Regions from separate parts of the Paenibacillus sp. DCT19 genome, predicted to be linked through region 1. Evidence: riboswitches for the same ligand, from Rfam matches in the RefSeq annotation. Region 1 holds a riboswitch; the other holds the start of a gene.
What was found. Region 1 has a riboswitch for S-adenosylmethionine ahead of DMB88_RS24585 (methionine ABC transporter ATP-binding protein). Riboswitches for the same ligand answer to the same signal wherever they lie in the genome.

Region 1 (16,322 bases):
AAAGCTTATGGACAAGTACACATCGTTGGTGGCGGTCTAAGTGGTGTAGAGATGGCCGCAGAGCTTCGTGAGAGCAGACCTGATCTTAATATCAGCATCCTGGATCGTGGGGAACGTGTATTGTCTGCCTTCCCACAACGTCTATCCGCATATGTTCATGAATGGTTTGGTGAACATCAGGTCGAGACACGTGGACATATTGCCATTTCCCGTCTGGAAGCAGATGGAATTTATAATCAGGATGAGGAAATTTTGACGGACGCCGTAGTATGGACTGCTGGAATCCAGCCGGTCAAAGTCGTACAGGACTTGGATGTCACCAAAGATCCCCAAGGCCGTGTTGTCCTTAACGAATATTATCAAATTCCTGAATATACAGATGTCTATGTTGTCGGTGACTGCGCTAGCGTGCCTTACGCTCCAAGTGGTCAAGCAGCAGAAGTACAGGGTGAACAGATCGCTCATATTCAGCATGCCCTTTGGAAAGGTGAAAAACCCAATCCACACCCTCTTAAGTTACGCGGCACGTTAGGTGCGCTTGGTAAGAAGGCTGGTTTTGGGCTAATGGGCAAAACGTCCATGATGGGACGTGTGCCTCGTATTTTGAAAAGCGGCGTGCTCTGGATGTCCAAGCGTCATCTCGGTTAGTCGAGATCCAGTTCACTCCAGGCATCGGCTTCAGCAATTTTGGCTAAGATGGCGTTGTATAGATCTTCAACTTTGTCGGTAATGACTAATTCGCCATTCACTAGTGCAAAAGGAGTCATGTAACATTGGCCACAATTGCTGAGGCAGCCGTATTCAATAACATCATAATCTGGATTCTCATCCAGTTGATCCATGATTTCATCTGTGCCAAAGTGCATGTTATTCGCACAAAATTCAATAATTGGTCTCATGTAGGTTCACCTGCTTTGTTTGACCATTTTAATTTATGGTCATTTGTAATATAATATATAGAGGAAAGGAGTTGAAAAAAATGAGCGAAAACGCACAAAGCACCATGATGTATGATGAGGTATCCGATGTGCTTGACAAACTTCGTCCGTTCCTGCAACGCGATGGCGGTGACGTGGAATTGGTTGACGTAGAAGATGGCATCGTTAAGCTGAAACTGGTCGGTGCCTGCGGCAGTTGCCCAAGCTCCACCATTACCTTAAAAGCCGGGATTGAACGCGCCCTTCTTGAAGAAGTTGACGGTGTCGAAGAAGTCGTACAAGTATTCTAATCAATCCTTCACGAAATAAACCTCAAGAGCCTTTCGCTTCAATGAAGCGGAGGGCTCTTTTTTGTGCCTATTTCATTTTAACATAGTTCACATATCCTTCGCCCTACCGTTTCGCATTCTGCTACGTCTAAATTGTTGGACGAATTGGATCAAGTCCTCCAGACACATCCATAATGTTACCTGTAATAAAATCGGAATGGTCTAGACAGAGATACGTAATGACACGTGCAATATCTTCACCGCTGCCAGGACGCCCTCTTGGTGTTTCCTCGTCCGTTATCCCAGCAATTTCATCTATCGTTTTCTCTTTATTAGTGCCGCGGATATCCCCAGGACATACCATATTCACTGTTATGCCGTTAGACGCTTCTTCTACAGCTAATGTTTTGGTAAAAGAAACCAAACCCACCTTCGCAGCTGCATATACAGCTCGATGAGGCCATGATCTAGCTTCTCCGGCATGACTGAATCCAAAGTGGATGATACGCCCCCACTGCTTACGCCGCATCTCTGGCAGCACATACTGATCAAGCAGCATAGGCCCAAGCAAATTACCCTGTACTAACATTTGTATTTCCGCTTCTGCATATTCGGCAAACAAACGGCGCTCTCGGACAAAGGGGCCAGCATTATTCACAAGAATATCGATGCTCCCGAGCTGTTCTTCCACCTGTTTCACCAAAAATGTAATCTCCTCGGTCTTCGAAATGTCAGCCTGGATCGCAATACAATTTACGCCTTTGGCTATGATCTGAGCTTGAAGCTCCTCCGCTTCGAGTCGGCTATTCACATAATTCAGGGCAATATGGCATCCCTGATCCGCCAGACTGAGGGCTGTCATTTTTCCAAGGCCTTTGGCACTTCCCGTTATGAGGGCAATCTTCCCCTTCACGTCCATCCCCCTCTTCAATGAGCAGTCATTCATTAGTATAAAAGATTTATCATCCCCTCACAACTTGCATATTTTATAGGGATTTTATCTCTTTAATTCCAGATATATCTTGCCAGTGATAACTAGCTATGTTAGTGTCGGTGATATCGTGCGAAAGAAACTTATTATGAAAGGGCTGTGTGATGAACATTTTTAAAAGAAGATGGAAAACATTTATGCTGTTAATATTCATTAGTTTCTTAGCTTTCTCAGATGCTCCTCAAGTAACCGCAACAACCGATGAAGAGCAATCTCCTGATGCGTATAACTGGATTGCTGGGCCGGCTACTGTAGATTTAGATAGCAAAGCCACTTTAGAAATCCCTGAAGGCTATTTTTTTCTGGATAAAGCCAACACACAACGTTCAATGCTCAATGCAGGTGGAAAACCTAACGGTAATGAAATAGGTAGCTTGTACAATAATAGCGATTCAGGTTCATGGTATGTCGTGTTTGAATACGTGAGAACCGGTCATATCCGAGATGATGATCAGAAGCTGGATGCGAACGAACTTTTAAGCAGTTATATTCGTGGTACAGAAGCGGGGAACCGAGAAGCGGAGTTTGAAGATCGAACTTACGTAACAGGTTGGGAAATTGAACCTACATATGATAGCAGCAAACATCAATTAATTTATTCTCTGGGTTTCAAGGATGCTTTTGAACAGGCCATGGTCAATTACAATGTACATATACTAACACGTGAAGGGTATGTATCTGCGATTTTGGTTACAGATCTGGCTAATTTTCAACAGAACAATAAAACATTTGAGGAAGCTGTTCTTAACCAATTGAGTATCAGTGCAGGATATACCTATGAAGAATACGATGCCTCGACAGACAAAACCTCAACGATCGGACTCAAAAGTTTAATTTGGGGCGGTATCGGTTATACAGGCAGTCCCACGAACAACTTATTGCTTTTTCTCAAGAAGTCATGGTTTATAATTTTAATTGTAGTCGTTGGGCTGATTGCTTGGATTAGATTCAAACGATCAAAAGGTGATGAAGAACAGCTCTCTCCTACGGAGCGAATGGTTCTGCAGGAGGCAGATGAACAGCAGAATGCCGATCAAAATGAATTATCATATTATCGCAATTCTGGGCAGCCGCCTCATCAATAATTGCAGTTAATAGCAGCATAAAGGCCGTATATCTCTCCTATGGGGGTACACGGTCTTTGTGTTGTACTTTAGCTCAACCGCCTCATTTGCAAAAAAGTGTAAGCCTCGGACTAAATACTTATATTCCCATCCTTTACTTTGTTATCAATTAGGTCTTTAGAAGGAAAATACCACCTAAATAACCATATATACCTTGTCTGGTAGGGGTGTCTATGGTAATGTCGATAAGTCGTTACTTCCTGTGAAAGTAATGACACAATACATATGGTCATGTAAATATAATCATTACATGGCAACGCTGAAAGGATTTATAGCAAATGATGAAAAAATGTGTAGCATCCCTGATCGCCATACTGCTTGTACTTACATTACAAGCCCCCTTCTCCATCACAGCTTCTGCAGAAAGTAACAGTAGCACCACTGAGGATTATCAATGGATAGACGGACCACAAGATGTCATGCTCGACAGCAAAGCCTCCTTGAAAGTAGTTGAAGGACTTACCTTTTTAGATGAAGCCAACACAAAACGTTTCATGGAAGACACCGAATCCTTCCCGAACGGAACAGAGATCGGTAGTATCTATGGAGCGGGTGAGAACTCCAACTGGTACGTGATCTTCGAGTACAATGACACTGGACATATTGACGACAGTGACAAGGATGACCTCGATGCTGAAGAGCTCCTGGACAGCTACAAACGAGGTACAGAGGAACAGAATGAGAAAACGACTCCTGATAACCAACTGTTTATTACTGGCTGGGACATTGAACCGAACTATGATAGCGCCAAACACCATTTGCTTTATTCCATTGGTCTCAAAGACGCTCAGCAGGAAGCCCTCGTTAATTACAATGTGAACGTTCTGACACGTCAGGGCTATATCGGCGTTATTCTCGTTACAGACAGTGCTAATTTTGAGGAGAACCGAAGACAGTTTGAGGACAACGTTCTCTCCAATCTTACCGTCACTGCGGGTAACAAGTATGAGGAGTTTGACGCTTCGATCGACAGAAAATCAGAACTCGGCTTAACCAGTCTCATCCTTGGTGGTGCAGGAGTGGCTGTTGCCAAAAAAGTAGGATTGTTGTTATTGCTCAAAAAAGGATGGTTTGTCATTGTAGCTCTAGTCGTTGGAGCATTCGGATGGCTACGTAATAAGCTGACTGGACGCAAAAAAAATGATGCTGATCATCCTACGGATGAGAACTCTCTTTCTCCTGCTGAACAGGCATATCAACAGCATGCAGCTGGACAGGAATCCATCGAGCACACCCATTCATCCACTGGTGATCATTCAGAGAATGACCCGAACAAGCGCTAACAGCTTCAATCACGAATAATCAACACACAAAAGCCCTACATCCTTGTTCAAAAGGTGTAGGGCTTTTTTTGCATCGATACAGCGCTCCGTATCATCAATAATAAGCGGAATCGACTTTTTATGTTCGTTAAGCTATTACTTAAAATGCAGGTTCAACTGCACCTTGGTAACGATCTTTAATAAATGTTTTTACTGCTTCGGAATTCAGGGCTGCTGCCAGTTTCTTGATTGCATCTGAATCTTTGTTATCTTCACGAGCTACAAGAATGTTAGCATACGGGTTACCTTGCAGATCTTCGATTAGAAGAGCATCTTTTTCTGGATTCAGATTCGCTTCCAGTGCAAAGTTTGCATTAATGAATACCAGGTCTGCTTCATCCAACTGACGCGGCATCATCGCTGCATCCAACTCAATAATCTCCAGGTTTTTCGGATTTTCAGTAATGTCTTGCAGAGTTGACGAGATGTTTGTGTTGTCTTTGAGCGTAATCAGACCTTCTTTTGCAAGCAACAACAATGCACGGCCACCATTGGATGGGTCATTCGGGATCGCAACTTTTGCGCCGTCTTTCAATTCATCCAATGATTTGATCTTTTTGGAATAGCCACCAAAAGGCTCTACGTGTACAGGAGTTACAGTTACAAGGTTAAAACCACGTGCTGCATTTTCTGCATCTAGATAAGGTTGGTGTTGGAAGAAGTTAGCGTCCAATTGTTTGTCAGCCAATTGCTGATTCGGTTGAACATAATCATTAAATGTTACAACTTGCAAACGAATACCTTCTGCTTCAAGTTCAGGCTTGATACTTTCCAGAATTTCAGCATGAGGTGTAGGAGATGCTCCCACTTTCAGTTCAACGGTACGTGGTGCACCAGCAGAATTGTCTGCTCCGCTATCCGCATCCTTGTTGTTACCGCAAGCAGCTAGTACTGCAATCAGCAAAATACTTAGTAGAGCAAATGACCATTTTTTCATGTGTAAAACCCCTTCTCCAATCAATTTTTGTTGCATTAGCTGAGCCTGATCAATTTGATCATGCGTCAGACATGCTGTCTATGTGTTATTTCCTGGTGAACCATTTAACCAAGCGATCTCCAGACATCTGAAGGACTTGTACCAAAATGACGATTAATACTACCGCTACAAGCATGACCTCGGTCTGGTAACGATAATAACCATAGTTGATCGCCAGCGTCCCAAGTCCACCGCCGCCAACCATCCCCGCCATTGCCGTATAGGAAACCAACGTAACAATGGTGATCGTTATACCTGCCAGCAAACCAGGTAATGCCTCTGGTAACAGAACACGTCTTACAATCTGCCCTGTCGAGGCTCCCATCGCTTGTGCAGCTTCTATGACTCCACGATCCACCTCACGCAATGTCGTCTCCACAATCCTAGCGAAGTACGGCGCTGCTGCAATGACAAGTGGTGGAATTGTACCCAACACACCTGTAGCCGTTCCAACAAGCGCACGGGTAACTGGAAGTAGAGCAACAATTAAGATGATGAATGGAACAGATCGCAATATATTCACAATCACCGACAGAATCGAATAAACGAGAACCGATTTTGCCGATGAGGATCTTGCCGTCATGAATAGCAGCACACCCAATGGTAAGCCAATAATTACAGTAAACAGACCGGATACAAGAAGAATCTGCAACGTCTCAATAGACGCCTTGCCAACCTCTTCCCAGCGTACAGTTGAAAAATCCATGTTAACGAAGCACCTCCACATCAAGCCCCTGCTCGATTAATTCACGGGTAGTTGAGTTAATCGCCGCAGAGGATCCCTCGAAACGAACGATAAGTTGTCCATAAGGGACTTGTTTGATCGTAGAGATTGTTCCTTGCAGAATCGCGAAATCAACGCCGGTACGGCGAACGGTTCTTGACAGAATGGCTTCATATGTCTTCTGTCCCAAGAACGAAATTTTCACCAACTGAGATTGTTCGCCGTTCTCACGGTTGTTCTCTGAGCTTGATAGACCTTCCTCTTGAAGTAACAACAACTCGGTCGCCTGACCTTGCTGCATGAAATCACGTGTGATAGCATGCTTTGGCTTGAGGAACACTTCTGTGACTGGCCCCTGTTCAACGATGCCTCCCTGATGAATGACTGCAACCTGATCACAGATACTCTGGATCACATGCATCTCATGAGTAATCAGCACAATCGTTAACTCATACTTCTCGTTAATATCCAGCAGAAGCTTCAGAATAGAACTTGTTGTCTGTGGATCAAGAGCAGAAGTGGCTTCATCACAGAGCAGCACATCCGGATCACTGGCGAGTGCACGAGCAATACCCACCCGTTGCTTCTGTCCTCCTGACAATTGTGCAGGATACTTGTTGCTATGCTGTTCAAGTCCGACCAAGGTGAGCATTTCCTTTACCTTACGATCGATCTCCGCTTTGGACGTATTGACCAACTTCAGTGGAAATGCAACATTGTCGTAGACCGTAGCGGATGAGAGCAGATTGAAATGCTGAAAGATCATACCGATCTTGCCTCTTTGCTTCTGCAATTCCGACTTGCTCAGACTGGTTAAGTCCACTCCATTCACCCAAACTTCACCTTCTGTAGGTCGCTCCAGTAGATTTATACATCGAATCAATGTACTTTTACCGGCGCCTGAATGCCCAATGACTCCAAAATCTCGCCTTTGCTAACATTCAGATTCAGATCCGCAAGCGCAGTTGTTGCCTTTGCGCCTCTACCATATGTTTTGGTTATTCCTTTTAATTCAATCAAATAATACTCTCCTTCCCACTGCCTACACCTATCTTTACCCGAAAGAGAGGAAAACTCCCATTCATGCAATAAAAAAAGAACCCTTTGCAGAAACTGAAAGGGTTCTTCGCTTGAAAGAATATACCTTCTCATCTGCCAAAATCGCGCTTAACGCCATTTTGTAGGAATTAGCACCTAACATCTATAAAGAATGACACGTTTGCCATTGTCGTTATAAATCGGTTGCCGGGCTTCATCGGGCCTGTCCCTCCGCCGCTCTCGATAAGAAATATGATATTGTAAGTTTGTATAAGTTCGTGTAATTCAACAGTTATACTGTTCAGATAATTCATGTTGTAACATATTACATTTAATGTCCTATTAGGAACTCAGTATAATCCAAGTATTCCGATTTGTCAAAGGTAAATATTATGATTTTATCCCTTTACTACGCTCTCTAAAGCCTTGTTGATGCCACATTTTATTCATGTAACCATACGATGCCTTCAACGTTGCACACACCATATCTAATCCTTGACGCAATTCGTTCAGATGTTGATCCAAGTCCTCCAGCTTCACTTTCCCCTGCAATGTCTGGTGCAGTTGCCACAGATCGTCCTGCATTTCAGAATTCATGTAATGAATCTCCATGTTCCTGCGTTTACGTAATCTGCTCATGGGCTCTCGGTATGCATCCTTGATTTCGATCAGCTTAGCCGCTAGTTCCCCATGCATCTTGGCGTATCCAAACTGTCGCAACACGGTAAAATAAGAGAAATGCGTTTTTACTTTGGTTGTATTGAGCTGAAACAGTTCATTCAATACAGTACCTGTCTTGTCCAAAATGGCAAAGCAACGAATGAATCCATCCTTGTAAAAATAAACGTACCGGGCATATTCCGCCTTTTCCTCGCTCGTCATGTCTTCTGTAGAGCCTGCTTTTACCTTCTTGCGAAAGTGAGATGCAGCAAAGCAGCTCTGCTCCAGTTCATCTAACGAGGAGATTAACCCCTGCGTCCAAACATACAGCTTACGATAATCATGCGTTGGGTCTTGGTTCTTCTCCAGTTGGCGTTGCAGTAACTCCAAAGTCTCCACCATTGAATCAATAGCTTCCTCCAACATACCCTCATTTTGGCGTGGCGGTTCGCCTAGCAACGTTCGCAGCATATACAGCCTCCTCTTTGCACTCTGCTGATCATGGGATGCTTAATCATGTTAAACAAAATCGGGATCAGAGTAAATGCATGAATGCTGCTTCGCTTAGGTTGCCCTGCCATGCCTAACATCAAACAAAGTCCACCTCTCCAATGATCTACATCATTGAAAGGCAGACTCCGTAAGTTGTCGCAATATAACTTCGTATAACTTAAATCTGTATACTTGATCTAGAAACGATTAACTGGACGATGCAGTTTGTATACAAGGAAACTCATGTATGTTAGAACTCCGAACAATATGGCAATATCCAACATATGAGCAAGCGCAACGAACATGTACACTTCTGGACGACCAATCGTAAGCATCATCACGAAACCAATGAAGACTTGGAGCAGAATGAGCACTACAGCGATCACACCTAATCTCCGAAGTTCGGTATTATCAGGATGTTTGCGGTATGCATAATGACCCAAAATCGCGATGACAATAACCAAGGATAATGCAGCCAAACGGTGAGCAAATGCTACAGCTACCCCTCCGGACAACTCTGGAACAATCTGTCCATTACATAATGGGAAACCTGAGCAGCCTCCCGCTGAGTCGGTATGGCTTACAAACGCACCTGTGTACACAACAAGATACGTGTAAACCGTGGAAAACCAGACCAGATTACGGAACCCTTTAGTTACCCGAGGGTAATTATTCAATCTTTCCAGTCCTCCGTGACGCGCCTCCTGCCTTATTCCCAGCGCCATCATTAGAGAACTCGCGAACGCTATGATCGAGAATCCAAAGTGCAGCGCCATGACGGCAGAAGATTGGGAGAACACCACGGCAAAGGCTCCCATGATTCCCTGGACAATAACAAATATGAGCGTTAGTAATGAGAACAATTGTAGATCTCGACGAGACTTACCGAACCGCAAAAATGCTACAAAAGAGGCAATCGACAGCAGACCTGCCAATGCGCTTACGGCACGATGTGAATATTCAATTAGGGATGCTACCGTATGTGCTGGAACAAGCTTTCCGTTACACAAAGGCCACTCTGTGCCACAACCTAATCCGGATTCTGTCTTGGTAACAATGCCCCCACCGAACGTTGCCAGGAACATCACAAGACAAGTTAATACGGTTAACCATTTAAACAAGGTTAAATGCTTCAATTTTTTCTCACCTGCTGTTGGTTTAAGATGGCGAAAAACATCGTTTCTCGCTTGATTCAGTACTTTGACACGTAATTCACAACTAAACTCATTATACCGGATAAAAGTGTCATTGACGCCGCGCTTTGTGACAAAATGTTAACGTCTATTGAAAAAATGACCGAAAGGTCATTTCAATTCAAATTTTAGACACAAGGTGTTCATTCTATGCTTCCGCAATTTAAATGAATACGATAAGATTGCCCCACTCAACTGACCTTTTCCTATTGATGAAATCCCGTTGCTCATCGATTTTCGAGAGCTCAAACGGTATGTATAGGCTCATACCCACATCTTGATAGTGTCTCCTGAACTTTAACGAACATACCAACAGCCACTTCTCCGATGATGGAAAAATGGCTGTTAACATATGTAACCTTTAAAATTGATTGTGTTTATTTGTGGATCGTTTTGTACACTTCGACAGCACGATCAAGGAACTGCTCAATCTCTTCTCTAGATTTACGAAGCTTGTTCACATAACGAACCAATTCACGTCCATCCGTATACGCTACAAAACTCGGTATGCCGAGGATATTTTGTTCTTCACTCACTGTGCCCACTTGATCGACATCAACCTCAATCAATGTCAGCTCACGAGCATACTTGTCCTCTACTTCAGGCATAAATGGATCGATGTACTTGCAGTCTCCACACCAATCAGCCTTAAATACGGCTACGGTCAGTCTGGGAGATTGAATGGCTACATCAAATTCGGGTTTGGAAGTTATTTGTTCCATGATCACATCTTCCTTTCTTTACCTTGTCTTAACCTAAGTGAAGCAAATTGCCGAGTGGAAGTCAAATATTCAGTACATACTGAGGGTAGAGCAATTATGAGAAAGGATGACGAGCAATGCATACTCACAAAACAGATTCGCCTCCACTGGAGTCCTTTTTTCAGATTGTGCGCTCCATTCCTGGTGCGGCGAGGGAAGTCTGGCGTGGCAAACAGGCAGCGTGGCAAGCCTCCAATCAACTACGTCATCCTTTACGTGATCTCGCTTGGCAATCCGATGTCGCGCACTCCTTGCAAGAAGAAGTTGAACGGTTATTGCCTGGAACGGAGTCGGCCGCCACTAGACATGCCCGGAGCGCGATTGTATGTGAAGAGGACTGCAATATTTTAGAAGAAATCCATAGACTGACGTCAGAGCATAATCGAAGTAATATCACCCGCACAGCAGCTTATTTGGAATGTTATGAACAGTATCCGGAGCTTCATTGGGCACTGCTGGCTCATATGGTATCACGCAACGGTGGATATCATATGACAGATCTACAGAGTGGTCTGATGCACAACCTGCAAAATCAAACCGATCGAGAACACATGTATCGCATGCTGGAGCGTTGTAATGCGCTTATCTTCCAAGATGCCTACCCCCAATTGTTGTTGTACATGAATAGCCGTAAACTGGGACGGAGTTGTTTCCACCTGCTCCCCCACTTCCATATCTCCGCCTTTATGACGCCCTTTTGGGAACGATTTTGGCTCGAACGATGCAGCTCGTTGCTTAGTGTGGCATTAATTATTAATGAGCAGAACTATATTGAGAGCCGTGTTGTGCAACATCCTTATTTCAAAAAAGAAGTGCTATCCAAGCCTGCCTTTCATCTGCATAACCTGGCCGGGCTCAATCATATTGTATTTCCTCTGGGACGTGGAAAAGGTCTTGCGGGCCGAGTCATTGAACATTTTGGCAAGCTGGATGAACGTATTATGTTTGGAAAAAGTCTGTATGCCATGCTGTTCGGTACCCAGCAAGTGTTCACGCAAGTGCTGGAATTCGCCCGCTCCGTACCCCACCGCGGATCGCGTGCCGAATATTGGCCAGGCTTGTTCACTGCCCATGAGGAGCATGCTGGAAAAAATGAGTTTTATAGCAAAGAATTAATGGAGCAGGAATGGCTGCCAGAGGGTGATCGACTGTATAGTCCTGAATTGCTGGCTGTGTGGCAGGACACACCCTATGAGCCAATTACAAGACAGGACTGGCTTCAGAGCAGAGATTGTCTCGGCCATCTAACCACACCCCGTAGACCCTGGTTATTCGAAATGAGTCATGAACACCGATATGGACTGCTGAAAACATCAGTCGCGCATGACGCCAAAGCTTTATTACATTAAGTATCATCACATAAAAAGCCTGTCCACTGAATAAATACAGCGAACAGGCTTATATGCAATGCTTGGATAGCTATTATAGGCAAGACATTAAGTTTAGGGCATATGAATGTTTACCAACGACTACCCTTGTTGCTCTACTCCACGTTGCAGACGCATCAGTGGACGTAAAACCTTTTGCAAAATACGTGGATAACTTCCGAGTTCATCCTTACGCAGCACACGCAGCACAATCAGGAGCACGAGATAGATAACAACGACCAGTGCACCAACAACGAGACAGGTCATCAGGAACGATACGCGGGATGGCAGGAATGAGCCAAAGACCACATTTCCTAACCAGTTTGTCCCGAAGCCGGCACCTGCAGCAAGCAGTACGGTCAACAGGAACCCTTTCCAACGATCACCCATGATCGAGAAGGTAACGATTTTTCTCAATACTCGAAGATTCAGATACGTAATCACTAAGAAGCAAAGCGCTGTAGCGATAATGATGCCATAAATGCCAAAGAACGGAGCAAGGATCAGACTCGCCACCAATTTGACGACTACACCTATAGCCACACTGACCATCGTAATCCGCGGTTTACCCACACCCAGCAAGATGGAGTTTGTCGTCATCATCGTAATCTGGAAAATGGTACCGAAGGTTAACAACGCAATGATCGGTGTTCCATCCAATGAAGTAAATAATAGTCCGTTCACGGAATACGCAGCAGTACAGAGCGCAATAACAATAGGCATACCTGTCAGAATTGAAATGCGCAACGCCAGCGTAATCTGATTCTTCAGATGAGTCTCATCCTTACGAGCGAATGCTGCCGAAATAATAGGCACGAGTGATTGACTCAGAGCAATGGCTAGAATCGGTGGAATACCGGCAATACTTTGCGCCTTCGCTCCCAGGATCGCAAGAACGGCTGTCGCCTCTTCCAGTCCAATACGACCACTCAGCAATGGCACGACAAGTGATGAGTCAATGAAGTTAATTGCAGGAACCGCGAGCGATGATAGCACAATCGGAATGGACAGCTTGAAAATATCTGCATATATACCGCGCATCGGCAATTGCTGAGCTCGTTCCATCTCAAACTGAGCTTCACGGTCTTTGCGACGTAGTTTCAAGGTGAAGTACAACATAACAGAAAATGCGCCAATACTTCCGAATACACCACCGAAGGAAGCACCCGCTGCGATCGTCTGATCATCATAATTCCATTGAAGCATAATGTAGGCCACAATAATTGCAGTGCCTACACGAGCAAATTGCTCAACAATCTGTGAAATACCACCGGCCGTCATATTACCTCGACCTTGGAAATACCCACGCATCATGGCGATCGCAGGGAAGAGCAGCAAGGCTGGAGCCAGAGCCCGAATGGCGCTAGCAGATTCCGGTACCTTCGAGATATGGGTCGCATAGAACGGTGCAGCAAACCACAGCAGTGTCGACATAACAACACCAGCAACAGCAGCAAAGATCAGGGCTGCTCGGTAGATCTGCTGTGCTTCACCTGCTCGTCCTAGTGCGTAGCGTTCGGATACCATTTTACTCAGCGTACTTGGTATACCTGCCGTAGCAACCGTTAACAGCATTAAATATACCGTATTGGAAATGGTAAACGATGCATTACCGATATCGCCGAGGATATGCTCAAGCGGCACACGTTGCACAAGACCAAGCACCCTTGCAATGAGAGCTGCTGCCGCCAGAATGAGCGTCCCCTTAATAAATGTTTCCTTCTTAGACAAACCAATTCCCCTTCTTTCCTCCACACGGACGTGCACCTAGATGACGCTCGCACTCACTAACGTCTATGCGAAACGAACCACCCAGATAATAAAGAGCACAATCATGACGATTTGCAAAATGATTTTCATCACCGTACTAGTAAACAGTCCCACCACGGAACCAAAACCAACTTTGGTCGCTTTGGAAGGTGATGATCCTCCGATAAGCTCCCCAATAAAAGCACCGAGGAATGGACCCAGTACAAGCCCGAACGCCGGGATGACAAATGGACCAATGATTACACCGATTGTACTTAACGTGGTGGATAGCTTGGAACCGCCGAATTTCTTAACGCCCCAGGCACTAACGACATAATCCGCCACGAATAGTACAACAACAATCAAAATCTGTGTAATCCAGAACCATACACCAAACGGGTCAAAACTAAAGAACCAACCATAGACCAGAAATGCGAAGAATATCGCTACAGCACCCGGTAAGATTGGATAGACGGTTCCCGCCATGCCTACTGCAAACAGAAGTACAATTAAAATCCAACCAACGGTTGCGAGCAAAGGTTACTCCCCCTTTAGAATATGTTCACGAATGACTTCAACGATGCCATCTTCGTTATTGCTCGCTACAATGAGATCTGCCGCTTCTTTCACTTGCTCCTGGGCGTTACCATAGCCACACCTAGACCTACAGCTTCAATAACTGCTAGATCGTTCAAGCTATCGCCAACAGCGACTACCTCGGACATCTCAATGCCAAGCAACTTACACACTTCAGCTACACCGCTCGCTTTGGATATGCCCACAGGGTTAATCTCAATATTAACAGGTGAAGAATTCGTCATTTGCAGACCGCCAAGTTCCTGTAGTTCCAGCATGATCTGGTGACGCACTTCATCAATCTCGGTGGTATATCCGAACTTCAGCCATTCCAAGCCTTCGATATTGTCTGTCCAGCGGTCACGGTTGAACAGCTCTTCCACGGAGTATGCCCAGTACCAGCTGTTATATTTCTCCCCGATCTGTTGCAGCTTGCGGATTAATGCCGGATCCATCAGATGGCGAAAATGTAGATCATTCGGAGCTTTCCACACTTCACTACCGTTCACGGTAATCATCGGCGTCTCTAGACCAAGCTGCACGGCGTAAGGCATCGCATGAAATACCGCTCTTCCTGTAGATAAACATACATGTACGCCGCGGCGCATCGCAATCTTAATCCATTTGGTCGTTTCCTGTGTAATCTCGTGATTATCGTTAAGCAATGTTCCATCCATATCGAGTGCTAGCAGTTTGTATTTCAGTTCGCTCATGTCGTATTCCTCCTCAGTTGTCTCTCTTTAGTCCCATCCAACATACTTTCACACAAAGATCGCCCGGTATCCGCACAAGCGGACGCCCCGGACGTCACAGCTAACGACATTTTACCACAGATCATCCATATGCAACAAAATAACCAATATGAATCAACGTAAACATCATCGTGTTTGTGTTGAGTCAGATGATCAGTTAAATCTCGTTTCCTTAGCAAAGAAAAAACGCCTGCAATTAGCAGACGTTTGAACTCTTTTCATCCGATGTCATTTTCCTCATTAACGTGTAGCAAATTTACGGCGAGCATAGCGGAGGATAATCCCGTGCTTCGGAGACAACAGCAGCGCGAGTACAAATAAAATACCAGCAACCGCCACCATGCACCCTGCAATGGAAGCATCCAACATGTAAGCCATGATATAGCCTCCAACTGAGGAAGCAGCTCCAACCAGCACGCTGTACAGAATCATTTTGCCAAGTCGATCAGTTAACAGATACGCTGTTGCCGCGGGTACAATCAACATACCTACAACAAGAATGGAGCCTACACTTTCAAATGAAGCCACTGACGTCATGGATACAAGTCCCATGAGCAAGTAATGGAACAACACGACCGGAATTCCGCAGGCTGCCGCCAATGCTGGATCGAAGGCGCATAGCTTGAACTGTTTATAGAACAGCCCAATAACCACCAGGATGACCAATAACGTAATTCCCAGCATCCATACTGCCCTTGGCCCAACATCCGTACCACCAATCATTAGGGTATCCCACTGCACATAGGCAATCTCACCAAACAGGACGCAGTCCAGATCCAAGTCAATATGCTGTGCATTCAGACTGATCAAGATGACCCCTACCGCGAATAGCGCCGTAAATACAATCCCAATGGATGCATCAGAGGATAGCCCCCAGCCTGCAAGCTTTGGATCAGAAACACTGTCAATAGACCAAAGATCGTTGCACCAAGCAGCATCCACAACGAATCTCGGGAACCACTCCATAAGAAAGCAATGGCAATCCCGGGTAGTACAGCGTGGCTAATGGCGTCACCCACTAATGCCATCCGGCGCAAAATTAGAAAACAGCCCAGAATTGCACAAGCTGACGAGACAAGTACTGCCGTTAAAATAATCCAAAAGGTTGCCATTACATCTCACCCCGTTCTTGCTGCCCATTTCGCTGCGCAGAGAGTGTCTGAACGGCGGCATGTTCTTCTCTCAAGTAAGCCGACTTGGCTTGAATGCTTCGTAAGCGCCTAGCCAGTAAGCCCCTGCGCGGAGCAAGCAGCGCTGAACCTGCGAACAGGACAGTTGCTGCTAGCACAGTGACAGGGCCTGTTGGTAAATTCGGAACCATCGTGCTGAACAACGTACCTGTTGCACCACTCATGGCACCAAATATACCTGAGAGTAGCACCATAAGTGC
Region 2 (16,322 bases), 3.3 Mb from region 1:
ATAGGTGGTCATGAATCCGCCGAAGGGCAAAATAATCTCAGAAGGAATGGGCGGAAATACATTCTCCAGGGCAATGATCAGTGCGATGCCTATATATCCGTAGTGCTCCATGAAATCGGTTATCCAGTTCTGCATCATCGTCTCCTCTCTTATGGGGTTTAATCAATTCGGTGTATACTCAGCATTACAACCCAATTCAATATACGAGGCAAGCTTCCAGGCGGTTTCTGAAAAAAATGCATTTCCGTATCTAATGGTGGTCAAGTATACTGGTTAAGTTGAAGTTAAGGAATGTTCGCATTATTCATTAACCCGAATATTCTACCGCGCGAATCAATAACAATTGGAGGGATTAGCATGGGCATATACACACGAACAGGCGATGAAGGCCAAACATCAGTGATTGGTGGACGAGTCATCAAGGATGATGATCGAGTAGAGGCATATGGCACGATCGATGAACTGAATTGTTTTGTGGGACAGGCAATCAGTTTAATTGATCAAGCGACAGGGCAATTCGAGGATCTCCGGGAGCATTTGCTTGAGGTACAGCAGGAGCTGTTTGACTGTGGATCAGATCTCGCTTTTGTAAGAATTAGTGAGACAAAATATAAAGTTCGTGATGAGATGGTTACTAGACTGGAACAATGGATTGACATGTATGATGCAGAGAATCCAAAGGTAGAACGGTTCATTTTGCCAGGGGGAAGCCTGCTATCTTCTACACTGCATGTATGCCGTACCGTGTGTCGTCGTGCGGAACGCCGTGCGGTTACTCTTGGACAACATACAGATATTAATCCATCGGTAAGACGTTATTTAAACCGTTTATCGGATTATTTCTTCGTGGTTGCACGGACAGCCAATGCGAGACAACAGGTAGCTGACATTGAATATGTGCGGAGCAAAAAAGTTTTCCGCCGCAAAGAATGAGCCTGTATTATTCGCCGCTTGTTTATACGATTCCTGAGCAGGAGGATGGCTGGCTGCTGAAGACCGTGCTACAGCGGCGGCTGCAAATATCACGTAAACTGTTGTCGAGATTGAAGCTCACGGAGCAAGGAATCATGTTAAACGGAGAGCGTGTGTATATCAGCGTGAAGGTGTCTGCAGGGGATAGACTCGAAGTTCGTATGGAACAAGAAGAGTCGGATGACATTTTGCCAGAAGAGCTGCCTTTTAACATTCTATATGAAGATGAACATCTACTAATTGTTAACAAAGATTCGGGCATTATCGTGCATCCCACGCATGGACATTATACAGGTACGTTGGCTAATGGCGTCGTTCATTATTGGAAGGCAAAAGCAGAGCGGTTCCGCTTCCGCCCGATCCACCGTCTGGATCAGGAGACATCAGGCGTGCTCGCGATAGCCAAAAATCCTTATGTGCACCAGCATGTGTCAGAGCAGATGATTGCGGGAACGGTCGATAAAAAGTATATGGCTATTGTGCATGGTTGCCCTGCTGAGTTGCAAGGTGCAGTAGATGGTCCGATTGACCGGGATCCGGAAGAGCCTCATCGCCGAATCGTAACACCTGATGGTTATGCCGCAAGAACCTTATACAACGTGGTAACGACATGGGGAAATAGCATTGCCAGTGTAGTGAATCTGAAACTGGAGAGTGGCCGAACGCATCAAATTCGTGTGCATATGACTTCTATTGGTTGTCCGCTAATTGGTGATCGGATGTATAAGACATTGCCAAGTGACGGAATCGATTCTGAGACAGAAACGATGCGTAACGAGCGGGATGGATGGATTGATCGTCAAGCGCTTCACGCGTATGAGCTATCATTCGACCATCCTATTCTGAAGCAGCGGATGACATTTCAGGCACCACTGCCCCCAGATTTGGCAGCGTTGGAGAAACGCCTAGATGCTGAAGCACACCCCAGAGAGGATCGCATCTAATATTTCGCAGCCATAATAAGTATTTGAGCAGACCATATGAAATGGATTGCTTGAGAAGTAAAACTGCAATGCGATGGTATCGATTTCGAGCGACTTTTGGATTTGCGAAGCAAACCAAGGGAAGCAAGAAACGAAACCGGAGCATCACGAATCATTAATGTATAGCAAGCCATATGAAATGGATTGCTTATGAAGTAAAACTGCAATGCGATGGTATTGTTTTCGAGCGACTTTTGGATTTGCGAAGCAAACCAAGGGAAGCGAGAAAATAAAACCGGAGCACCCAGAATCATTAATGTATAGCAATCCATATGAAATGGATTGCTTATGAAGTAAAATTACAATGCGATGGTATCGATTTCGAGCGACTTTTGGATTTGCGAAGCAAACCAAGGGAAGCGAGAAACGAAACCGGAGCACCCAGAATCATTAATGTATAGCAATCCATATGAAATGGATTGCTTATGAAGTAAAATTACATTGCGATGGTATCGATTTCGAGCGACTTTTGGATTTGCAAAGCAAACCAAGGGAAGCGAGAAAACGATACCGGAGCATAGGAGGAACAGTAATGAGTCAATTAAAAGTATATCAGTATGCCAAATGCGGTACATGCCGCAAAGCAGTGAAGTGGCTGGAGGCTCAAGAGCATCAGCTTGAGTTAATTCCTATTTTTGATAACCCGCCTACCGAAGCTGAGCTTACCGATTTGATCCAGAAGAGCGGGCTTGAGGTTAAGAAATTTTTTAATACCAGCGGAGAGGTCTACAAAGAGCAGCAGCTGAAGGACAAGTTGCCTGGCATGTCGGCCGAAGAGCAGATTCGTCTCTTGGCTTCGAATGGTCGCCTCATCAAACGTCCAATTGTAACCGACGGGGAAAAAGTCACCGTGGGCTTCAAAGAAGATACGTATGAACAGGAATGGAACAATCGTTAAGAACTTCGGTTAACTTGGAATCTACCGTAATTGAAAAGGTAGGAGAATCGCTGCCCTGAATGTTAAAATTCAGGGCTTTTTTGGCTGACCGATAAGTGGTAGAACTATGCTATAATGATAGAGTTATTTTGCAATTTTATTTTATTGGTTACACACAAGATAGGAGAGAGTAAACACAAGTGAATCAACGTAATGAACCTACTTTGTTGCTGGTAGACGGTATGGCAGTGTTGTTCCGGGCATTTTACGCAACATCTGCAAGCGGATATATTAGGCGTACAAAGGCAGGCTTGCCCACCAATGCAGTTTACGGATTTATCCGTTATTTCTGGGATGCGGTTCAGACCTTTGGGCCAAGTCACGTCATCTGTTGTTGGGATATGGGTGGTAAGACGTTTCGTGGTGAAGAGTACGCCGCTTACAAAGGCAATCGTCCCGAAGCCCCAAATGATCTAATTCCGCAGTTTGACCTGATTCGTGAAGTCATGGATAGTCTGAATATTCCGAACATTGGAGCTGCTGGATATGAGGCTGACGACTGCATTGGCACGTTAGCGAAATATTACACAGAGCAGACAGACATGAATGTGATGGTACTGACGGGTGATCATGACATGCTGCAACTGATTAATGATCGTACAAGCATTATTATTATGAAAAAAGGTCATGGCAACTACATGGTGTACACACCAGAGTCGCTTATGACGGAGAAACAGCTTACACCTCGCCAGGTCATTGATATGAAGGGCTTGATGGGGGATGCGAGTGACAATTATCCAGGTGTTCGAGGCATTGGTGAGAAGACGGCGCTGAAGCTTGTTCAGGAGTATGATTCGATCGAAGGTATTCTGGACAACTTGGACAAGCTTACACCTTCGGTACGCAAAAAGATTGAGAACGATCTGGACATGCTTCATCTGTCTCGCAAATTAGCAGAGATTCACTGCGCAGTTCCAGTTGCATGTGCACTGGATATGTGTGAATTACGTCTGGATCCGGATATGGTGATGGACAAGTTTGAACAACTTGAGATGAAGAGCCTTGGCTCTTGGATGGGAGTGGCAATAGGGTGAGCAGTATTCAATCACAAAGATCAAGTAAGAGATGGTGGACAGGGGCTATGGCTCTTGTCCTGGCTTTACCGGTATTATTGTCAGGGGCAGTAAGTGCTCCGCAGACAGTCGAAGCCAAAGCAGCAATCAGTACAAAAGTGCAGAAAGTAAAAGCAGCAGGACGAAGCTTCACCGTACAAACGGTTAGTATTCCAAAAGGCACACCAGTGACAGTAGGACTAGCGAAAAAGCAGGTAGGACAGACCGCAACATTGCCTTCCATTGTCAAAGCGTATGGGGCGCAAGCCGCGATTAACGGAGCTTTCTTTGAGGCTTATAATGGTGCTCCAGATCCATATGGCATGTTAATAGCTAATGGTAAAGTAATACATATAGGAAGATACGGTACAAGCATTGGTTTTAAAGAAGATGGCACAGCAATTATGGATTCACTTCGTGTAAACTTAACAGGCATGGTAACGACGCCAGAAGGCAAATCCCGCAGTTGGTATGCTACCTTTATTAACAGAACACCGTCTGCAAATGCAAGCATTACGATGCTGTATACGCCTGAGCGAGGTTCAACGGTTGGGTTCAAAGGGGTACAGCAGTAGTGATCGAGAAAGGGATTGTGACCAAAAAAGTACCGAATACCAATATTGCCATTCCGAAGAATGGTTCAGTTCTGGTCTTCACAGGTAGCCACAAATCAAACGCCGATCGTTTCGTTGTTGGCTCTACGGTGGAGATGAATTACAAATACACGAATGCAGAAGGTAAGGAGATTCCTTGGGACGAAGTCGTTACTGCTGTAGGAGCCGGTCCGCGTCTCGTTAAGGATGGGAAGATCTCAATTAATCCAGCAAGTGAGGGCTTCAAGGATCCGAAAATTCTCAATGCTTCTGGTGCAAGAAGTGGAATTGCCATTATGGCAGATGGTTCGGTTCTTCTGGCAACCGTTTCCGGAGCAACGATGAAGGAATGGGCTGCTGTGATGCAGAAGCTTGGAGCGAAGCAGGCGATGAATCTGGATGGGGGTGCATCTTCGGGTATGTATGCGGATGGTAAGATGCTCACTTCACCTGGTCGATTGCTCAGCAATACACTTGTTTTTGGTGGCTCTGTTAAGTAAGGCGTTGAACAAAGAAGGGGAGGAATGCACAAGTGAAACTCACACAACAATTCGAATTGGGCGACAGCCCTACGGCTGTCCTAGCCATAAATGTGGGTCAGCCTAAACCCTTGCCTGGTCAGAAACGTGAAGTGCTGAGCGGAATTGTGAAGACTCCCGTTTCTAGTCCTGTTTTCTTGTCATTCACAGGCATGACGGGAGATGCACAGGCAGACCTAGAACATCATGGGGACCCGACAAGGCGGTTTGTGTTTATGATCATAGTCGTTATCCGTTGCTGGAGCAATTGATGAATCGCAAGCTCGAGTGGGGCGCTTGTGGTGAAAATTTGACGGTCGAGGGCTGTGCAGAGGATCTGGTGCGAATTGGCGATGTATATCAATTAGGCGATGCCAGGGTTCAGGTTAGCCAGCCCAGACAGCCTTGCTTCAAGCTGGCAGCTCGGTATGATTACAAGGGTTTACCTGTTTATTTTCAGGAAAGTGGTTATACCGGCTTTTATTTTCGTGTGCTACAAGAAGGAGAAGTGAAGCCAGGGTCTGGGTTCAGACGAATCAGCACGGATCTAACATCCATGACGATTCTGGAAGCGAACCGGGTGATGCATCAGGGTAAGCAGGATGCGGAAGGCATTCGTGCTCTGCTGGCCATTACAACGCTCTCGGACAGTTGGAGACAGACGTTGGTGAAGCGTTTGGACAAGCTGGAGGGCTAGTCTTTGGATTGAACAATTAGAATGATCGATGACAGAATGGAATTCCTTTTTAACTTAATTGAGGAGTGTGACGAACATGACGATCTTAGGCGCAATTGAAGCTGGAGGCACGAAGTTTGTATGTGGTATTGGGAATGAAAAGGGAGAGGTTCTGGAACGAGCAAGCTTTCCTACGACAACACCTGAAGAAACGATGGCACAAGTCATTGCTTTCTTTGAAGGCAAAAATATTGAAGCGCTAGGTGTAGGTTCTTTTGGCCCAATCGATCCGATTGAAGGCAGTCCAACTTACGGATACATTACCACTACACCCAAACCACATTGGGGGCAATACAACCTTATTGGCAAATTGAAGGAACACTATGATGTGCCAATGACGTTTGATACTGATGTGAATGGAGCTGCACTTGGTGAAGCGACTTGGGGCGCAGCCAAAGGATTAGACAGTTGCTTGTATATTACGGTGGGTACAGGAATTGGTGCAGGTGCTGTAGTATCTGGTCAAATGGTGCATGGGTTGTCTCATCCAGAGATGGGACATATCATCGTACGTAGACATCCGGAGGATACCTTTGAAGGCTTCTGCCCTTATCATAGCGATTGCTTAGAAGGACTTGCTGCAGGTCCAGCGATTAACAAACGATGGGAACAGCCAGCTTATGAGCTATCACCGGATCACAAAGCATGGGAGATTGAAGCCCATTACTTGGCACACGCACTGATGAACTATGTTCTGATTCTCTCTCCACAGAAAATTGTGATGGGCGGCGGTGTGATGAAGCAGGAGCAGCTCTTCCCGCTGGTACGCAAAAAATTACAGGAATTGCTGAACGGTTATGTACAGCACCCAGCACTTCAGTCCGATATCGATCAATATGTGGTTTCACCGGGTCTTGGAGATAACGCAGGGCTGTGCGGCTCCTTGGCGCTTGCGAAGCTTGCACTAAATAAATAAAGTATACAACATGAAATGATTGACGAATTTTTCCATTATGGTATGATATGAGCAACAGCATAGCACGGTTTGTTGAGGAAGCACCTCTCTTGCATTCATTTTGCAGGAGGGGTGTTTTTTTTGCCTTTTTTGAAGGTGATGAGGGTGAGCCTTACAAGCGGTGTAGCTGAAACTCGAAGGAGGGATTGGTCAATGGAAGTCATTTTTATGAACAGATTAGCCAGAAATACAGACCAGAATGAAGAGCTCGCACAAGTGTGGATTGGCGAAGAAGAAGGAGCATGGCATCTGGGGTGGAGCTTGTACGAAGAAGGGGATCGAGAGGATATTATCTGGTATGAGGGCAGTTCGTGGGAAGAGCTCATGCATATTTATCGGCATCAACTAGCACTACAGATGAGTGCAGGGTTCCGACCGTTACTGCAAGGGTTATTTCATGAAATTGAAGAGCTCCGCTCACGAAATTATGGCGGACAACGGCTCCAATGTTACAGTGAATTGTATGCCAATGAGACATTGTACGAAGACTTATGCGCATGGCGTAGAAAGAGAGCCGCATCTGACCGAAAAGCACCTTATTTTATTGCAACGAACCGGTTGCTTCGCATGATTAGTTCGTATGTGCCGCTGACGATGAATGAGCTGATGCAATTGCCGGGTGTTGGAGAGAGCAAGGCTTCCGAGTATGGTCAAGCATGGCTGGAGCTAACAAACGGGGTGGAGCGTTCCACCGTATTTCCACTCGACTGGGTATACTCTGCATTGAAAGAAGAGGAGTATGAGAACTGGCTGTACCGACAGAAAGAGCAGAAGTATAAGCAGGAACTAGATAAGTTCAAGACTCGTAAGCAAGTACTGGAAGGCATGAAGGAAGGGCATACGTTAGAGGAGATTGTTAACCGTTCGGGATTGTCACGTCGAGAGCTAATCGAATTACTGGAAGTCTTGGATTTAGAGGGGTATGATACGGATTGTCTTCTTGATGCAGAGCTTGCGATTATGCCTGAACAAGAACAGGAAGCCGTTTGGAGCGCGTATGAGGAACTGGGAGATACGTTTCTGAAGCCTGTATTACATAAAGTATATGGTGAGGAGAAGCCAGGCGGAGGTAGCCTGGAGCAAGTATATGAGAAACTTCGTATGATCCGGATTCGTTATCGTCGTCATGTAGAGACAGAGCGAAACGTCGGTTAATGGCTGATTAAACTCAAAAAAAGACGAGGCCTTATTCCCAGTAGGGAGGCTTCGTCTCCTGTTCTTTTTTTATATGTTGATTCTGCTGCTATTCATATCCAGTCTTTTTTGCGGAAAATGAAGAACATACTCAGGCCAAGTGTTACCATAAGCCCAATAACGACAAAGTATGAATACTTCCAGTGCAATTCTGGCATAAATTCGAAGTTCATCCCATAGATACCGGTAATAACGGTCAAGGGCATGAACACTGTCGTGATGGCGGTAAACACACGCATAATCTCATTCGCTCGGTTAGCAATACTGGATTGATAAGCTTCACGTAAGTTGCCCATCAGATCCCGATAGGTTTCGAATGTCTCGGATATTTTCACTGCATTCTCATAAATATCGCTAAAGTATTTCTGCAATTGATCATCAATGAGACGCAGGTCTTTTTTGTTAAGAGTATTAATGACCTCTTTTTGAGGACCAAGCACTTTTTTGAGCCATAGAATCTCACTACGAAGCCCGATGATTTCGTTAAGGTGAGATTTTTTGGTGTGCATTAGAATATCTTCCTCAAGCTTTTCGATCCGTGCCTCAATCCGATCACCGACAGTAAAATAATTATCGACAATTAAGTCAACCAGCAAATATAACAGACGATCCGGAGTGCTGATTTCCTGTTCCCATAGAATAGGTTTTAAAGTTCGCAGCTCACTGACTTTCTGTTTAGTCACACTGATAATAAAATGTCTGCCCAAGAACAGGTTGACAGCACGTAAGAATATCTCTTCATCATCAAAACGAATGCTGTTAATGACAATAAAATAATGACTTTCATAAATTTCGATCTTTGGACGCTGTTCCTCGTCACTTAAGCAGTCTTCGACCGCCAGGTCATGCATCATAAATAGCGGCTGAAGCACGGCCAGATCATCCACATCTGCATCAATCCAGTAAAAGCCCTCCGCTGGTGGAGTCAGCGCTTGCTGAATGTCCTCCACTGGGATAAATACACCGTTGTTTACCAACCGGATTTTCATCGTTATCGACTCCTTCTGCACCCGCCGAGTTGGCGGATCTTCATCATTATGGGCGCAAAAAGAATAGATCAGCCGGTCGGCAGCGGAGCCTGGTGATCAGGTCTGCGTTCGCTCTATATGCAAACGGAAGTAACGTCCCGCTGCCGGCATGCTGATGTCAATTCTCTATGCTGTTTGTCGGAATTCGGCTGCCAGTCAGGCCTCGGGTCGCCATCCATTGATTATGTCACCTCTCACATAAGGGTTTACAACACCTGTTTAGTATACCGCTGGTCCAAGGTGCTTTCAAGCGCAAAAATGTGTCTATTTCGCGCCCTGAGGCAGTGTATGACAGGAGGTGAAAAACGGTTCCGAGATGTAGATGCTTAAGATGAACTGTAGCTTGACGTGAACGGATTAATGTTTTAAAGTAAACGGAAAGCAATTATATTTCAAAAATTAAATACAGCGAAATCTTATCAAGAGTAGGTGGAGGGACTGGCCCGATGAAACCCGGCAACCGGCGGTATACCGCACGGTGCTAATTCTTGCAGCGACTAAGTGCCCAAGAGGTACTGTTGTAACTGAGAGATGAGAGAGGCGCATATCTGTTTACATATGACCTTTCTCGGAATCCGAGGAAGGTCTTTGTTATATGCCCCGACTTCTCAGCACTGATTTTCGCTAAGGAACTTGAGCTTGTTCTACGCCTTAAGATGTAGAAATCTATGCTTGTCGGCAAGCTCAGGGCAGCAAATGCTGCAATCTATTTATGCTCAAGGAGGAGTTTGACACCATGCCAATCAAAATACCAGACACTTTACCTGCCAAGGAAGTGCTTGCAGGAGAGAACATTTTTGTCATGGACGAGACATCCGCATATCAACAGGATATTCGTCCACTTCGTATCGCTATATTAAACCTTATGCCAACCAAAGAAACGACAGAGACGCAGCTCTTACGTTTGGTGGGGAATACACCTATACAGGTTGACATCGTTCTGGTGCATCCAAAATCCCATACGTCCAAGAACACTTCCCAGGAGTACCTGGATGAATTCTACAAAACATTTGATGAAATTGAGCACCGCCGCTTCGATGGCATGATCATTACAGGTGCACCTGTAGAACAGATGGATTTCGAGGACGTGAACTATTGGAAGGAAATCCAAGAAATCTTCGAATGGACCAAAACAAATGTAACTTCAACCATGCATATATGTTGGGCCTCACAGGCAGGCTTATATCATCACTTCGGCGTTCCTAAAGTTTCACTGGACGAAAAATGCTTTGGCGTATTTCCACACACGATTAACAAATCTCATGTCCCACTCTTGCGTGGTTTCGATGAAGTGTTTAATGTCCCTCATTCACGTCACACTGAAGTGCGTCATGAAGATATTGAGAAGGACGAGCGTCTAGAAATTTTGGCTGAATCTGAGGATGCAGGTATTTTCCTAGTTGCAACCAAAGACGGTAAACAGATTTTCGTTACCGGACATGCTGAGTACGATCCGTTATCCCTCAAATGGGAATATGATCGTGATGCAGCTAAAGGATTAAATGTAGCCCTACCTAAAAATTATTTCCCGAAAGATGATCCTTCCCGTGTTCCTCCAGCGACATGGCGGGCTCATGCTAACTTATTATTCTCTAATTGGCTCAATTACTATGTGTATCAAGAAACACCTTACGATATTGGTCCGCAAATTTAATCGAGATAACAGGGGGATTCTGCAATGGAAGATAACAAGTTGAAAATCGAAAGCCGCTTAGCTCAAATTGGCTCTATTAATGAACCGGTCACAGGCGCAATTAACTTTCCAATCTATCAAGCAACAGCGTTTCGTCATCCGAAGCTTGGACAGAGCACGGGATTCGACTATATTCGTACAACCAATCCTACACGTAAAGTGTTGGAGGAAGCGGCCGCTGCACTGGAGTCTGGTGATGCAGGTTTTGCCTGTAGCTCAGGCATGGCAGCACTACAAACGATTTTTGCATTGTTCAGTCAAGGAGATCATCTGATTGTATCACTCGATCTGTACGGGGGCACATATCGTCTGCTTGAACGGATTCTGTCTCGTTTTGGTGTAACAGCAAGCTATGTCGATACGAATGATCTGGTTGCACTAGAGAAAGTTCTTCAGCCGAATACCAAAGCGGTCTTTATTGAGACACCAACGAATCCGCTGATGATGATTACAGATGTTGAAGCGGTAAGCACATGGGCGAAGAGCCATAACCTGTTGACTATTGTGGATAACACACTGTTAACGCCATTCTTCCAACGTCCAATCGAGCTTGGTGCGGATATCGTCATTCACAGTGCAACGAAGTACCTTGGTGGACATAACGATGTCCTTGCTGGATTGATTGTGACCAAAGGAGAGGAACTGTCAGCGGAAATGGCATTTCTACACAACTCCATTGGTGCAGTGTTATCTCCAACAGATTCCTACCAGTTGATGAAGGGGATGAAAACATTGGCTCTTCGGATGGAGCGCCATGAATATAACGCATTAACAATCGCGAAGTATCTTTTGGAGCATCCAGCTGTTGGTGAAGTCTATCACCCAGGATTGTCGGATCATCCCGGATATGAGGTGCAGAACAAGCAATCCAGCGGTAACACAGGTATCTTCTCTTTCAAAGTGAAGGATGCTCGTTACGTAGAGCCATTGCTGCGTCATATTAAACTCATCGCATTTGCTGAAAGCTTAGGCGGTGTTGAATCATTAATGACATATCCAGCAGTACAAACTCATGCCGATATCCCGATTGAGATCCGTGATGCTGTCGGTGTAGATGATCGTTTGTTACGCTTCTCCGTTGGTATTGAGCACGCCGAGGATCTTATCGCAGATTTAGCCAATGCGCTCGCAGCAGCAAAACTCGAAATTGAAGGAGGAGCACATCATGAGTGAACAGAATAAAAATTCCGGTTCTTCTAATTCTTCTGAATTGAAATTCGATACCAAACTGCTGCATTTCGGGGACGAGGTAGATAAAACAACGGGAGCTTCCAGTGTGCCGATCTATCAGGCATCCACCTTCCATCACTTTGATATTTTCAATCCACCACAACATGATTACAGTCGTTCCGGGAACCCAACACGTCAGGCTTTGGAGGATTACATCACGCTGCTTGAAGGCGGGGTACGTGGTTTTGCGTATTCTTCAGGGATGGCAGCGATCTCCAGTGTGTTCATGATGTTCTCGGCAGGGGATCACATCATCGTGACAGAGGATGTATACGGCGGAACGTATCGCTTGCTAACCTCGATTCTTAATCGGATGCAGATCGAAACGACATTTGTAGATATGACTAAAATCGAAGAAGTGAAGGCAGCGATTCAACCGAATACAAAGGCTGTTTATATGGAGACCCCTTCCAATCCAACGCTGAAAATTACGGATATTGCAGCAGTGACATCATGGGCTCAGGAGCATGAACTCGTTACCATTTTGGATAACACATTTATGACTCCTTACTACCAGCGTCCAATAGAGCTAGGTGTAGATATCGTTGTACATAGTGCAACCAAGTTCCTTGGTGGTCACAGCGATGTGTTGGCAGGGCTTGCCGTGGCTCGTACAGAAGCGCTTGGCAAACAGCTCAAGCAGTTACAGAACGGGTTGGGAACTGTGCTTGGTGCACAAGAGTCCTGGCTGCTGATGCGTGGTATGAAGACACTTGGCGCTCGTATGGCACACAGTGAACAGAGCACAGCCAAGCTTGCAGCATGGCTGAATGAACGAAGTGATGTTTCAGCCGTTTATTATCCAGGGTTACAAGAACATCCAGGTCGCGATGTGCATGAACGCCAATCAACTGGCTACGGTGCTGTCGTATCATTTGATGTAGGTTCTGGTGATCGTGCCAAAGCAGTGCTTAATCGTGTGAAACTGCCAATCGTTGCTGTAAGCTTGGGAGCGGTAGAGAGTATACTGTCTTACCCAGCCATGATGTCTCATGCTGCTATGCCTGCGGCGGTTCGTCGTGATCGCGGAATTACGGATGGATTGCTTCGCTTCTCGGTCGGTCTTGAGGACATTGATGATCTGATTGCAGATTTGGAGCAAGCACTAGAGGAATCCAAGTAAGACAGGCTAAATTTTCTCTGAGCGTAGTAAATAAAAACAATTGGATATGTACGTGTTTTTGAACAATCTCTATATGTCTGAATTTTCACTTATTTTTAAAGCACCTGCTCATAAGGTGCTTTTTTTCACATGTAACCTGTGTTACGATAGTTGGAGTACAGAAATACGATGTTTTCACCGGAACTTGTGTATCTAATCCACAAGCTAGGATGATCGTTATCATATTTTCACTTCATGAGGGAGGCTTTTTATAATGAGTACGGTAGACCGTATCTTAGATAAAGCCCTTCGGGGCGAGCGTTTGGATTTGGAAGATACGATTCAACTATTTGAATCGGACGAAGTGGACAAAATTGGGGCAGCAGCTAATGTCATTATGAAACGTATGCACCCTGAACCATACAGAACATTCGTAATTGGGCGTAACATCAACTACACAAACGTATGCGATGTATACTGCCGTTTTTGTGCTTTCTATCGTAGACCTGGTTCCGATGAAGGCTATGTATTGCCGGATGAACTAATCTTCCAGAAGATTCAGGAAACAGAAGACGTTAACGGTACAGAGATTCTTATGCAAGGTGGTACAAACCCGAATTTGCCATTTAGCTACTACACAGACATTCTCAGAGAGATTAAAGTGCGTTTCCCGAATATCACGATGCACTCCTTCTCTCCAGCTGAAATTATGAAGATGGTTGAAGTATCGGATGGCCTTTCACTGGAAGAGGTTGTTCGTGCGATTCACGAAGCGGGGTTGGATTCCCTTCCAGGTGGCGGCGCTGAGATTCTAGACGACCGCACACGTCGCAAAATCAGTCGTCTTAAAGGCTCATGGCGCGATTGGATGGACGTTATGCAAACGGCTCACCGGATTGGTATGAATACAACAGCAACGATGGTAATTGGTCTTGGTGAATCCATGGAAGAGCGTGCATTGCATCTGATGCGTGTTCGTGAAGCTCAGGATGAATGTATCGCTAATAAATATGATTCCGAAGGATTCTTGGCATTTATTCCGTGGACATTCCAGCCGGACAATACGAATCTCAAGTTAGAGCGTCAGACACCTCAAGAGTATCTAAAAACGGTAGCAATCAGCCGTCTCGTGCTGGATAATATCAAAAACATTCAATCCTCATGGGTTACAATGGGACCTGAGATTGGTAAGAAATCACTGGAGTTTGGTTGCAATGACTTCGGTAGCACAATGATCGAGGAGAATGTCGTATCCGCTGCAGGTGCAACCTACAAAGTAAACATTGGTTCAATTCTGCAACTAATTCGTGAAGCAGGCTATATTCCAGCGCAACGTAATACCAGATATGAAATTTTGCGTATGTTTGATGAGGAAGAGAACACCCTTGAGCAAGACTTCGTTATGCAAAACTAGTTATACATTGAACATAAGCTTTTGATACCTTAAGAAGCCATAATGCCGCGATGATCCTTCATACAGAAGGACGTCGTGGCTTTTTGCATTCACCGACTATTATTTCCCATATATAAAATGGCAGAACCTAATCAGATCATGAAACAGTATATAATTCACATTTGAAGGTATTTTATATTCTTTTTGAACTGTTACAATGAAAAGGCAATGCAGTTAGATGAGATCAGATGACATATGAGGAGAGGGGCAGGATGATGAAGCAAAGATTACTTGGAAGAACAGGACTGAACGTGCCCGTACTAAGCTTCGGCGCATCCTCATTAGGTTCGGTATTTCGTGATATTGATCCTAACGAAGGCATTCGAACTGTACATGCTGCACTAGATGCAGGAATGAACTATATTGATGTATCTCCTTATTATGGATTAACGAAAGCCGAGACCGTACTAGGTAATGCAATTCGTAATGTGCCACGTCAATCCTACACGTTATCAACGAAGGTAGGACGGTATGGTGAGGATGAGTTTGATTTTTCACGTAAGCGCATTCAGGAAAGTGTGCAGCAGAGCTTAAAACGACTTCACACCGACTATTTGGATATGTTGTTTCTTCATGATATCGAATTTGTACCCGTTGAAATCATCATTGAAGAAGCTTTTCCAACTTTGTTAGAACTCAAAGAGCAAGGAGTCATTCGATATGCGGGCATATGTGGACTGCCGTTAACCTTGTTTGAGAAAGTATTACCACAGATCGAAGCCGATGCAATCATCTCGTATTGTCATTACACCTTGAATGATACGTCGTTATTGTCGTTACTACCACTATTGGAGGAACGTAATGTTGGACTTGTGAATGCTTCGCCACTCGCCATGGGGTTGTTAAGCACCAGAGGTGCATCAGCTTGGCATCCTGCGAGCGAAAAAGTGAAGCAGGTTTGTCTGGAGGCAGCACAATTCTGTGCCGAGCAAGGTAGTGATATCGCTAAGCTGGCTGTACAATATGCAACCGCCAATGATCAGATTCCAACCACTCTAGTGAGTAGTGCAAGTGTTGAGAATATTCGGAAGAACGCTGGTTGGGTAGATGAGACGTTAGACGAGGAATTGCTCTCAGCCGTGCTCCGTATACTTGCACCGATTCATAATGAAACCTGGCCAAGTGGTCTTTTAGAATATAATTGAGATCATCCAGAAAGCTTCTAAGGGGGAATAGAGATGAGAGCTGTCGTATGTGAAGAAGTTGAACATTTATCTTTACAGGATGTGCCTGAGCCTGAACGAACAGAGCATGAAGCGATTGTTTCAATTAAACGCATTGGTATCTGTGGTACAGACCTTCATGCATATAAGGGGAACCAACCCTTTTTTACGTATCCTCGCATTTTAGGACATGAATTGGCAGGCGTCATCGAGGAGATCGGACAGAACGAAGCAGGTCTACAGATCGGTGACACGGTTAGCATTATTCCCTATTTGCACTGTGGGCGATGTATTGCTTGTCGTTCAGGTAAAACCAATTGCTGTGTCTCTATGCAGGTGATGGGGGTACATGTGGATGGAGGCATGCGGGAAAGAATAGCCGTGCCTGTAACCCATCTATTGCGAGCGGATGGGCTGACGCTGGATGAAGCTGCTATGGTGGAACCCCTAAGTATTGGAGCTCATGCCGTAAGGAGGGCTAGATTACAACCCGGAGAACAGGTTGTTGTCATTGGTGCAGGGCCGATCGGGCTTGGTGTAATGGCATTTGCGAAACAAGCGGGAGCTAAGGTTATTGCCGTGGATCGTAATCAGGAGCGATTGGAACTTAGCCGCTCTTTGGCAGGGGCAGACGTCCTGGTACAAGCAACAGGACAAGCGGTAGAACAAGTCAGAGAAGTTACGGGAGGAGATTACGCCACCGCAGTCTTCGA

Region 2: another riboswitch for S-adenosylmethionine. It lies ahead of metA (homoserine O-acetyltransferase MetA); the one in region 1 lies ahead of DMB88_RS24585 (methionine ABC transporter ATP-binding protein).

The regions. Positions count from the first base shown of each region.
Region 1 is NZ_CP029639.1:5,391,765-5,408,086, forward strand. It holds gene DMB88_RS24545 (NAD(P)/FAD-dependent oxidoreductase) at 1-648, shown strand, start outside; gene DMB88_RS24550 (YuzB family protein) at 645-899, opposite strand; gene DMB88_RS24555 (NifU family protein) at 980-1,228, shown strand; gene DMB88_RS24560 (SDR family oxidoreductase) at 1,356-2,120, opposite strand; gene DMB88_RS24565 (DUF2167 domain-containing protein) at 2,336-3,283, shown strand; gene DMB88_RS24570 (DUF2167 domain-containing protein) at 3,601-4,605, shown strand; gene DMB88_RS24575 (MetQ/NlpA family ABC transporter substrate-binding protein) at 4,745-5,581, opposite strand; gene DMB88_RS24580 (methionine ABC transporter permease) at 5,667-6,326, opposite strand; partial or broken gene DMB88_RS24585 (methionine ABC transporter ATP-binding protein) at 6,328-7,364, opposite strand; SAM riboswitch class I at 7,490-7,632, opposite strand; gene DMB88_RS24590 (Cthe_2314 family HEPN domain-containing protein) at 7,773-8,513, opposite strand; gene DMB88_RS24595 (COX15/CtaA family protein) at 8,732-9,670, opposite strand; gene DMB88_RS24600 (thioredoxin family protein) at 10,105-10,449, opposite strand; gene DMB88_RS24605 (DUF2515 family protein) at 10,566-11,837, shown strand; gene DMB88_RS24610 (putative polysaccharide biosynthesis protein) at 11,958-13,586, opposite strand; gene DMB88_RS24615 (DUF456 domain-containing protein) at 13,650-14,090, opposite strand; partial or broken gene DMB88_RS24620 (Cof-type HAD-IIB family hydrolase) at 14,145-14,893, opposite strand; partial or broken gene DMB88_RS24625 (metal ABC transporter permease) at 15,173-16,044, opposite strand; gene DMB88_RS24630 (metal ABC transporter permease) at 16,044-16,322, opposite strand, start outside.
Region 2 is NZ_CP029639.1:1,993,525-2,009,846, forward strand. It holds gene DMB88_RS08975 (DedA family protein) at 1-135, opposite strand, end outside; gene DMB88_RS08980 (cob(I)yrinic acid a,c-diamide adenosyltransferase) at 358-933, shown strand; gene DMB88_RS08985 (RluA family pseudouridine synthase) at 930-1,916, shown strand; gene DMB88_RS08990 (arsenate reductase family protein) at 2,488-2,853, shown strand; gene DMB88_RS08995 (5'-3' exonuclease) at 3,033-3,926, shown strand; gene DMB88_RS30940 (phosphodiester glycosidase family protein) at 3,923-4,519, shown strand; gene DMB88_RS30945 (phosphodiester glycosidase family protein) at 4,519-5,037, shown strand; partial or broken gene DMB88_RS09005 (MOSC domain-containing protein) at 5,094-5,752, shown strand; gene DMB88_RS09010 (ROK family protein) at 5,829-6,707, shown strand; gene DMB88_RS09015 (HRDC domain-containing protein) at 6,900-7,901, shown strand; gene corA (magnesium/cobalt transporter CorA) at 7,994-8,929, opposite strand; SAM riboswitch class I at 9,382-9,506, shown strand; gene metA (homoserine O-acetyltransferase MetA) at 9,705-10,622, shown strand; gene DMB88_RS09030 (aminotransferase class I/II-fold pyridoxal phosphate-dependent enzyme) at 10,647-11,834, shown strand; gene DMB88_RS09035 (trans-sulfuration enzyme family protein) at 11,827-13,014, shown strand; gene mqnC (cyclic dehypoxanthinyl futalosine synthase) at 13,268-14,407, shown strand; gene DMB88_RS09045 (aldo/keto reductase) at 14,662-15,591, shown strand; gene DMB88_RS09050 (zinc-binding alcohol dehydrogenase family protein) at 15,625-16,322, shown strand, end outside.